Regions from separate parts of the Arthrobacter sp. MYb224 genome, predicted to be linked through region 1. Evidence: predicted binding sites of a transcription regulator. Region 1 holds the regulator's gene; the other holds the start of a gene.
What was found. Region 1 encodes HspR, which represses chaperone genes until heat shock. Its sites were predicted from a motif close to AAGTTGAGTCNNNNNGACTCAACTT; they were not measured.

Region 1 (4,495 bases):
ACCATCCAGGTCCGCTCCACCGCTGGCGATAACCGCCTCGGCGGCGACGACTGGGATCAGCGCATCGTTGACTGGCTGCTGGCTCAGGCCAAGCAGAAGGGCGCAGACCTGTCCAAGGACAAGATCGCGCTGCAGCGTCTGAAGGAAGCTGCCGAGCAGGCCAAGAAGGAACTCTCCTCGGCCACCAGCACCAACATCTCGTTGCAGTACCTCTCGGTCACCCCAGAGGGTCCGGTGCACCTGGACGAGCACCTTTCGCGTGCCAAGTTCCAGGACCTGACCAAGGATCTGCTCGATCGCACCAAGAAGCCATTCCACGACGTGATCGCCGAAGCCGGCGTGAAGGTTTCGGAGATCGCACACGTGATCCTCGTTGGCGGTTCGACCCGTATGCCAGCCGTTGCCGATCTGGTCAAGGACATGGCCGGCAAGGAAGCCAACAAGGGCGTCAACCCTGATGAGGTTGTCGCCGTGGGCGCAGCCTTGCAGGCAGGCGTGCTGAAGGGCGAGCGCAAGGACGTGCTGCTCATCGACGTCACCCCACTGTCCCTGGGTATTGAAACCAAGGGCGGCGTGATGACCAAGTTGATCGAGCGCAACACCGCGATCCCAACCAAGCGTTCGGAGACCTTCACCACCGCTGAGGACAACCAGCCTTCGGTGTCCATCCAGGTCTTCCAGGGCGAGCGCGAGTTCACCCGCGACAACAAGCCGCTGGGCACCTTCGAACTGACCGGCATCGCCCCGGCGCCGCGCGGCATCCCGCAGGTCGAGGTCACCTTCGACATCGACGCCAACGGCATCGTGCACGTCTCCGCCAAGGACAAGGGCACCGGCACCGAGCAGTCGATGACCATCACCGGCGGCTCCTCGCTGTCGAAGGAAGACATCGAGCGCATGGTGCAGGAAGCTGAAGCCCACGCCGAAGAGGACAAGGCCCGCCGCGAGGCAGCCGAGACCCGTAACGCCGCCGAACAGGCAGCCTACTCGGTTGACAAGCTCATCAAGGACAACGAGGACAAGCTTCCGGAAGAGGTCAAGACCGAGGTTCAGGCCGACGTCGACGCGCTGAAGGAAACCCTGGAGAAGCAGGACAACGACGACGAGGTCAAGGCCGCGTTTGAGAAGCTGCAGGCTTCGCAGACCAAGCTGGGCGAGGCAATCTACGCCAATGCCCCGACCGAAGGCGCCGAAGCTCCCGAGGGTGAGCAGGCTTCGAATGCTGATGAAGACATCGTCGACGCCGAGGTAATCGACGAAGACGACGAGAACGTCAAGAAGTAAGGGAGAGACGGGAATATGTCCGAGGCACAGGACCAGAACGCCAACTCCGGCCAGGAGCCGGAGAACGAGCAGGATGCCGCCAATGAGCAGCAGACTGCAGACGCTTTGGGTCAGGCCGAGGCGATCCTGAACGAGGCGGCCGCCGGCGTCGAAGAGGTGCAGGCTGAGGTCACCGAGAAGGAAAACGAGTTGCGCAACGACCTGCTCCGCCTGCAGGCCGAGTATGTCAACTACCGCAAGCGCGTCGAGCGCGACCGGGTGGCAGTGCGCGACAGCGCCGTCCAGTCGGTGCTCTCCACCTTGCTGCCGGTACTCGATGACATCGATGCCGCTCGTGCTCACGGCGACCTGGCCGATGGACCGTTTGCGGCCATCGCCAACAAGCTGGACACGGTTTTGGCATCGCACGGCCTGGAGCGAATCGACGAGGCTGGGGTCGAATTCGACCCTAACGTCCACGAAGCTTTGCTGCGCCAGCCGGTCCCCGAAATTCCGGCGGACCATGTGGGACAGGTATTGCGAGCCGGTTACCGCAAGGGCACCTACACTCTGCGCGCCGCGCAGGTGCTGGTCGCCACCGGCGAATAGCCGCACATCTAGATAGCGAAACTGCCCACTGCCGAGAATTCGTCAGTGGGCAGTTTCGAATCGCTAGTCGAAAGAAAGGGGGCCCTGATGGCAAGTCAGGACTGGATCGACAAAGACTTCTACGCCATTCTGGGCGTCTCCAAGGACGCCAACGAGGCGGACATCAAGAAGGCGTACCGCAAGCAAGCGCGTAAGTACCACCCGGATACCAACCAGGGCGATGCGGACGCCGAGCGGAAATTCAAGGACATCTCCGAGGCCAACTCGGTGCTTTCCGATAAGGAAGAGCGCGAACAATACGACGCCATCCGCGCCATGGGTGGAGGCGCCCGGTTCAGCGCCGGCGGAGCTGGCGGCGCCCCGGGCGGCCAGGCGGGATTCGACGACGTCTTCTCCAACCTCTTCGGCGGTGGGGGAGGCCCGCGCGGCCGCGGCGGACAGCCCGACTTCTCCGATCTCTTCGGCGGCGGGGCTGGATTCGGCGGCGGATTCGGCCAAAGCGCCCCGCCGCGCAAGGGAGCTGACCGGACGGCCAGCACCACCATCTCCTTCGCTGGTTCCATCAAGGGCACCACCATCGGATTGCGTGAGCAGAGCGGTGAAGTCATTGACGTGCGTGTTCCGGCAGGAATCAAGGATGGCCAGTCGGTGCGTGTGCGTGGACGAGGCCAACCTGGCGGAGCCGGCAACGGCGACCTGCTGGTCAAGGTCAAAGTCACCGAGCACCCGTTCTTCAAACGCGAAGAGAACAACATTCGTGTGCACCTGCCGGTTACCTTTGATGAGGCAGTCCTCGGAGCCAAGATCCACGTGCCGACTCTCGACGGGGAACAAGTAGCCGTGAAGGTGCCCGCCGGTTCGAACTCGGGTCGTACCTTGCGCCTGAAGGGGCGTGGGGTGAAGACCTCGAAGTCCACCGGTGACATGCTGATCGTCTTGGATGTGGTGATTCCACAGAACCTGAACGACAAGGCGAAGGCGGCCATCGAAGACTTCGCTGCCGCCACCGCGGGGGAAGATCCTCGCGCGGGACTTGAAGCCAAGGCCAGGCTCTAGGATTAATCCAGGAGCGATGTAGTGCAACGCGGCGGCGTGCCCCGAAAGGGGCACGCCGCGGTGGACAATGGATGTATCCCCAGCAGCGGAAGTAAGGAGACTGAATTTCATGGCCCACGAGTTCTTGCGACCTGTATTCGTCATTTCAGTCGCCGCGCAACTAGCCGACATGCATCCGCAGACGCTGCGGCAATATGACCGCATCGGATTGGTCTCTCCAAGCCGCCAAGCCGGCAAGCAGCGTCGCTACTCTCAACGTGATGTTTCGCTGCTGCGCCAGGTGCAGCTGCTGAGCAAGGAAGGCGTTTCGCTCGAAGGCATTAAACGCATCATCGAGCTGCAAAACCAGGTAGCCCACCTCCAGGGCCAAGTGGCCGAACTGCGCGATGAGCTGCACGCGGTCCAGCAAGGCCAAACCCGGGTCTTCGCCGCGGGTACGGCCGCCGGAGATGTGGTGTCCATGGCCCGTGGCATGCGCCCGGCACGCCGCGAGCCAAGCGTCACCCTATTTACCACCCGCCGCGCCATCGGCCGCTAGTCCCGCGCTCCGCGTACCTCTCGCACCCTCGACGGCGCCTCTCACCGATTTCAACTGGCCATTTGCCAGCATCCGGATTAGTCTCAGAATAACGTGATCCACCTCACCTTTCGTGAATCGCGCAGTTGCACACCGGAGCACCGTTCCGGACCAGAAAATAGTGCAGCAGGACTGTTTTGAGAACGGAGAGCTTCGTGCAGGAACATCTTTCAGCAACGGCGCACTTTCAGCCGGCACCTTCGGTTTCCGCGACCCCCGGTTTGCCGGTGCGCGCATGAAATCATATGCCCAGGGCGAAACAGGTGCACAGCTTCTCGACGAAACCATCGGCGCAAATTTAGAGCGTACCGTCGCCAAGTACGGTGAACGTGAAGCGCTCGTGGAGGTCGCCAGCGGAAGAAGATGGTCATGGAATGAGCTAGACCAGGCGGTCAACGACCTCGCACGCGGTCTGCTCGCGGCGGGCCTTCAGCAAGGCGACCGGCTGGGCATTTGGGCGCCGAACTGCGCCGAGTGGACGCTCACGCAATATGCCACCGCAAAAATCGGCGTGATCCTGGTGAACGTCAATCCGACATATCGCAGCCACGAATACTCCTACGCGGTCAATCACAGTGGCCTGCGAATGCTGATCACCATGTCCAGCTTCAAGACAAGCAACTATCGAGACATGGTCGAACGCTGCGCGGTGGACACCCCAACCCTTGAGCGGGTGGTTTACCTCGACACCGAGGACTGGACCGAACTAATCCACGGCGGACAGGGTGTGGAAGCGGGGCAGGTCGCGCAACGCCTGGCGCAGACGGCCCCGGATCAAGCGATTAATATTCAATACACCTCGGGGACCACCGGATATCCGAAGGGCGCAACGCTCAGCCATCGAAATATCTTGAACAACGGGTTCTTCGTCACCCAGACCATTCGGCTTGGACCGGAAGATCGGCTCTGCATCCCGGTGCCGTTTTATCACTGCTTTGGCATGGTGATGGGTAATCTCGGATGCACCGCGCACGGTACCACTATGGTGAT
Region 2 (4,495 bases), on a different contig from region 1:
GCCGCTTCCGACCCAATGCTCAGCGATTCGCGGGGCTGGTTTTCAGCCTGAACCAACATGTGATGCCCACTCTCGAATGACAATAGGATTCAAGAGGCTTAGCAAGAAAGCTCGATGGGGTCATCCCGAAATCGGGGAGTGGTTTACAGCGCTCTGAGGCTGAAGGTGATTATAAAAGGTACGTCGCGCCACTAACGAACTCAGGCGTGCGATGGGGGCACAACGCCGAAGAAAGATCAGTTCATCCATGACGCAACGTACCTTTTAATCACTGCGGAACCCTTGATGATGCCACTCGCAAAACATCACCAATTTCCCTGCGGTGATCGGTCTTCACCGATACGTATATAACTTATCGCGATTACAAGAATTCCGAAATCATACTTAAGTAGGAGGGTAGGGCTCAGAAGGGGATGCTGGCACTAAGTATCCACTGATCGTTCACAACGCTAGTGCTGAACCGCCCACCGAAGGCATTCATGCGATCCTTCATACCGATCAGCCCGATTCCACCGCCGGAGAGCTCCTCTCTCGTGGAATGCGAATTCGGCATCTGATTAGTCATTTCAAGAACAGCATTCGGCCCTACGATCTCCAAACACATGGTGCAGGCTCCTCCCCGACGACCATGTTTGATGATATTGGTCGTCGCTTCCTGCATAACCCGATATAGCGCGGTCTGCGCAGATCTCGGGAGCGCCGAAATGTTCTCGCCCGTGTGAGATGTCACTTCAAATCCAGACTCATGCAATCGTTGAGAGAAGATCTCCACGCCCTGGACCGCATAAACAGTTGTCGCCGCCGGCTTGTCGACACCGGACCCAGGCGAGCCACTCATCGTTCCGTCGGTCCGCAAGACGTTTAGCATCAGGCGCAAATCATGCAATGTTTCGGTACTGAGCTTTGCGATGATGTCGATTGCCTCGATGGCCGCTTCCCCATTATTGGCGAACTTTGCAGCTTTGGACTGCATGGCCACAACGGTAATATCGTGCGCGACGATATCGTGCAGATCGCGCGCAATATTCTTGCGTTCGCGCTCAACGGCAATCCTGCTCTGCTCGCTGTTCTCCTGCATCTGCCGAATCGCATTTAGATTTCGTTCGCGCAAGTTGAAAATGCTGCGGGCCAGGATATAGGCCAACAGGGCAAGCGGAACGAAAATCACCAGCAAGATGGCGTCCTTGCCTGCCCTAACTCCGTATTGCCCCATCCACACGAATAGCATCACCAGATACCAGTTACGCACCAGTGAAGATGCAACCGTCGCCGCGAGAACACTGAAGATAACGAGCGAGAAGACCAGCCATAGCAAGAGGCCGCCATCCCAGAAGAAGAAAAAGAGCGTGGCTAGATACATGCCGAGCGAGGTGGCAACCCATCGCATTCCGATCGCCAACGAGGCGGACAGCAGCAACCCAACGGCCACCCCGCGAATAACGCTCGAGGACGAATTATCAATCCCGTCCTGAAGCAAGGTGTATCCCTCAGTCGCTGTAATGGCGACAAAGGCGAGAATACCCGTCCAGACGACAACGCCCCGACCAGCAAAAAGCTTAGTCAGGGCGGTTTTTATTCGCAGTCTCATATGCGGAATACTTTACCTGGTTGCGGGTAAAGTCAAATATGCCGCTAACCGCAAGCGTAGCCGTAATTCTCGCACACCCATTTAGAGAAGTCAGTGCCCCAACCGGCAGGATTCGCAACGCCCGATGAAGAATAGGTAGGCTCTGCCACTGGTGCCGCCATAGCAGGCGCGGCAAACGCCAACGGAGTTGCCGCCAGCGCGGCCACCGCCAAGATCTTTAAAGCTTTCATTTCAAACCCCAAACTCTTGAACTTATATACTTCGATTCATGCCAGGTTGGTTCTTGTGCCAACCACCGTTCAAAGGACTCCAATGGAACAGATTAAGGTGCTCATCGTCGATGACGAGCCGCTGATTCGGCATGCGCTTAGCACGATCCTAGCAACTGATCGTCGAATTGTGACCGTTAATACTCAAGAAAATGGTGAAGGTGCGGTTAATTATTGTGAAACAAATGATGTAGACGTTGTTCTTATGGATTTGCAAATGCCAATTATGGACGGGATTGAAGCGACCAAAATTATCAAGGCCGCCCAAAACAGCCCAGCAGTCCTTGCAATTACGGCCTTTTCGTCTGATGACTATCTAGTTCCGGTCCTCATGGCCGGAGCCAGCGGCTACCTCGTGAAGGACACTGAACCGGCCGAAATCATCGCGGCAGTCCATGCCGTTCACCAAGGTTCGGCGGCTATCTCCCCGTCGGTTTCTTCTGATCTAATCTCCGCTGTAAAAAACGTCTATAGTAAATCGCACGACATTGCAGGACTTATCGAAGATCTCGGACTAACTAATCGCGAAATGCAGATATTGGATCTTTTGGCAAAGGGATTCAATAATACGGAAATTAGCCGACAGCTCGTGATCTCCGAGGCGACGGTGAAAACCCATATGGCGAAAATCTTCATGAAGCTCGAAGTACGCGACCGTGTGCAGGCACTTGTGGCCGCAGCCAGGCTAGGACTCGTTGAGATCTCCCGCCAAGCCTAGAGTTGTGAACTCGGCCTCTTATTGTTGCCTTGACCGACATTGCGGGAATAGATTCGCTCGTATTACGTTGAACATGAGCATAGACCACTCAAGTTTCTATTAGGAGGCTCACTTGCCAGCATTTTTCGGCTCCTCGTCAGATGGCTCGTTCGAGGAATTCCTCTCCCGGTTCCTTTCCTCGCGCACCCAAGCCGCGCGACCCATCGACATTACCCGCCTGCTCTCGCAGCGCACCCACGAAGCAGTGTCCATCGCGGCTGCCTTCGCACATGAAAACGGTCATGCAGAAATCGACGCACTGCACCTGCTGGTCGCGCTGCTTCGCACCGAACCCGCTGGCCAGCACTTGAGCGCCATGGGCGTTGATCTGGAAGCCCTGGCCAAAGACGCCATCGAACGCTTGCCACGTCGGGAAGAAGCCACCGAGAAGCCCTCGCGCCTCTCCTCCGCCGCCCAGCGCAGCCTTTTCGATGCCTATCAGGTCGCTCGAAATTACGGTTCGACTTACATCGACCCGGAACACCTGTTCCTCGCCTTTGTCTTCTCCCCCGAATCTCCTGTGGGCGTGCTACTCGCGCAGCACGGTATCACCGGCCAGTCCCTGCAACAGGCAGCCATGGAGCAGGCCCAGCGCGCCCAGACGGGAGAGGCAGAGTCCGGCGAAGAGCAAGACGTCTCTATGCTGGAACGCTACGGTACCGACCTGACGGCGCTGGCCTCCGACGGCCAGATCGACCCGGTCATCGGCCGCGAGGACGAATTGGCCCAGACCATTGAGATCCTGGCCCGTCGAACCAAGAACAACCCGGTGCTCATCGGCGAGGCAGGCGTCGGCAAAACCGCCATCGCCGAGGGGCTCGCCCGTGCCATCGTTGCCGATGAAGTCCCGGAGCAGATCCGTGGCGTCCAGCTGATCTCCATCGACCTGCCCGGCATGCTCTCCGGCACCCGGTACCGCGGTGACTTCGAACAGCGGCTGACCGGCCTGCTCGAAGAGGTAGCCGACGCCGAGGGCCAAACACTGATATTCATCGATGAAATGCACCTCTTGGTCGGTGCAGGTTCCGGCGAGTCCGGAAATATGGACGCCGCGAATATCCTCAAGCCACGCCTGGCCCGCGGCGAGCTGCACCTGATCGGCGCCACCACCCTGGATGAATTCCGCAAGGTAGAGAAGGACTCCGCCCTGGCCCGCCGATTCGGCAAGGTCACAGTGGGAGAACCCTCTCAGGAAGTTGCGCTGGCAATCCTCGACGGGTTGCGCGAATCCTACGAAGACCACCACCAGGTGCAGTACACCCCGGAAGCATTGAAGGCCGCGGTCTCGCTGTCCGCACGCTATTTGACCGACCGGCGCCTGCCGGACAAGGCCATCGACCTGCTCGATATCGCCGGTGCCCGCAGGTCAATCGCCGCAGGCGGTACCGAAGACGTGCAGGCGCTGCGCAACGAACTGGTGGAAGCAGATCGCGATAAGGCCCGAGCCGTCGGCGAGGAACGCTTCGAAGATGCCGGTGCGTGGCGCGACCACATCGCAACACTTACCGAACGCATCGCCGCTGCCGAGCAGGCGGGAGACTCCGGGGTTACCCGCATCGTCGATGAGGCCCAGATTTCCGAGGTGATCTCCCGGTCTACCGGCATCCCGACCTCGCGGATCAACGGGGACGACAAGACCCGCTTGGCCTCCCTTGAGGAGCAGCTGCACGCTTCGGTCATCGGCCAGCATGACGCGGTGGCCGCGGTATCCCGCGCGGTACGCCGTAGCCGTACCGGGTTGGCCCCGGCACAGCGTCCGATCGGTTCCTTCCTGTTCCTCGGTCCCACCGGTGTGGGCAAGACCGAGCTGGCCAAGGCCCTGGCCAACAACCTCTTTGGCTCCTCCGAGTCGCTGGTGCGCATCGACATGAGCGAGTACGG

Region 2: a site for HspR is predicted at 2,646-2,670, ahead of CQ017_RS09285 (ATP-dependent Clp protease ATP-binding subunit). Genes of this name have one in related genera too.

What each region holds. Positions count from the first base shown of each region.
Region 1 is NZ_PCPU01000003.1:441,244-445,738, reverse strand. It holds gene dnaK (molecular chaperone DnaK) at 1-1,284, shown strand, start outside; gene CQ017_RS08110 (nucleotide exchange factor GrpE) at 1,300-1,872, shown strand; gene CQ017_RS08105 (DnaJ C-terminal domain-containing protein) at 1,960-2,928, shown strand; gene CQ017_RS08100 (heat shock protein transcriptional repressor HspR) at 3,038-3,466, shown strand; gene CQ017_RS08095 (AMP-binding protein) at 3,741-4,495, shown strand, end outside.
Region 2 is NZ_PCPU01000004.1:159,179-163,673, forward strand. It holds gene CQ017_RS18375 (hypothetical protein) at 1-59, opposite strand, end outside; gene CQ017_RS09275 (histidine kinase) at 404-1,588, opposite strand; gene CQ017_RS09280 (response regulator transcription factor) at 1,901-2,575, shown strand; gene CQ017_RS09285 (ATP-dependent Clp protease ATP-binding subunit) at 2,688-4,495, shown strand, end outside.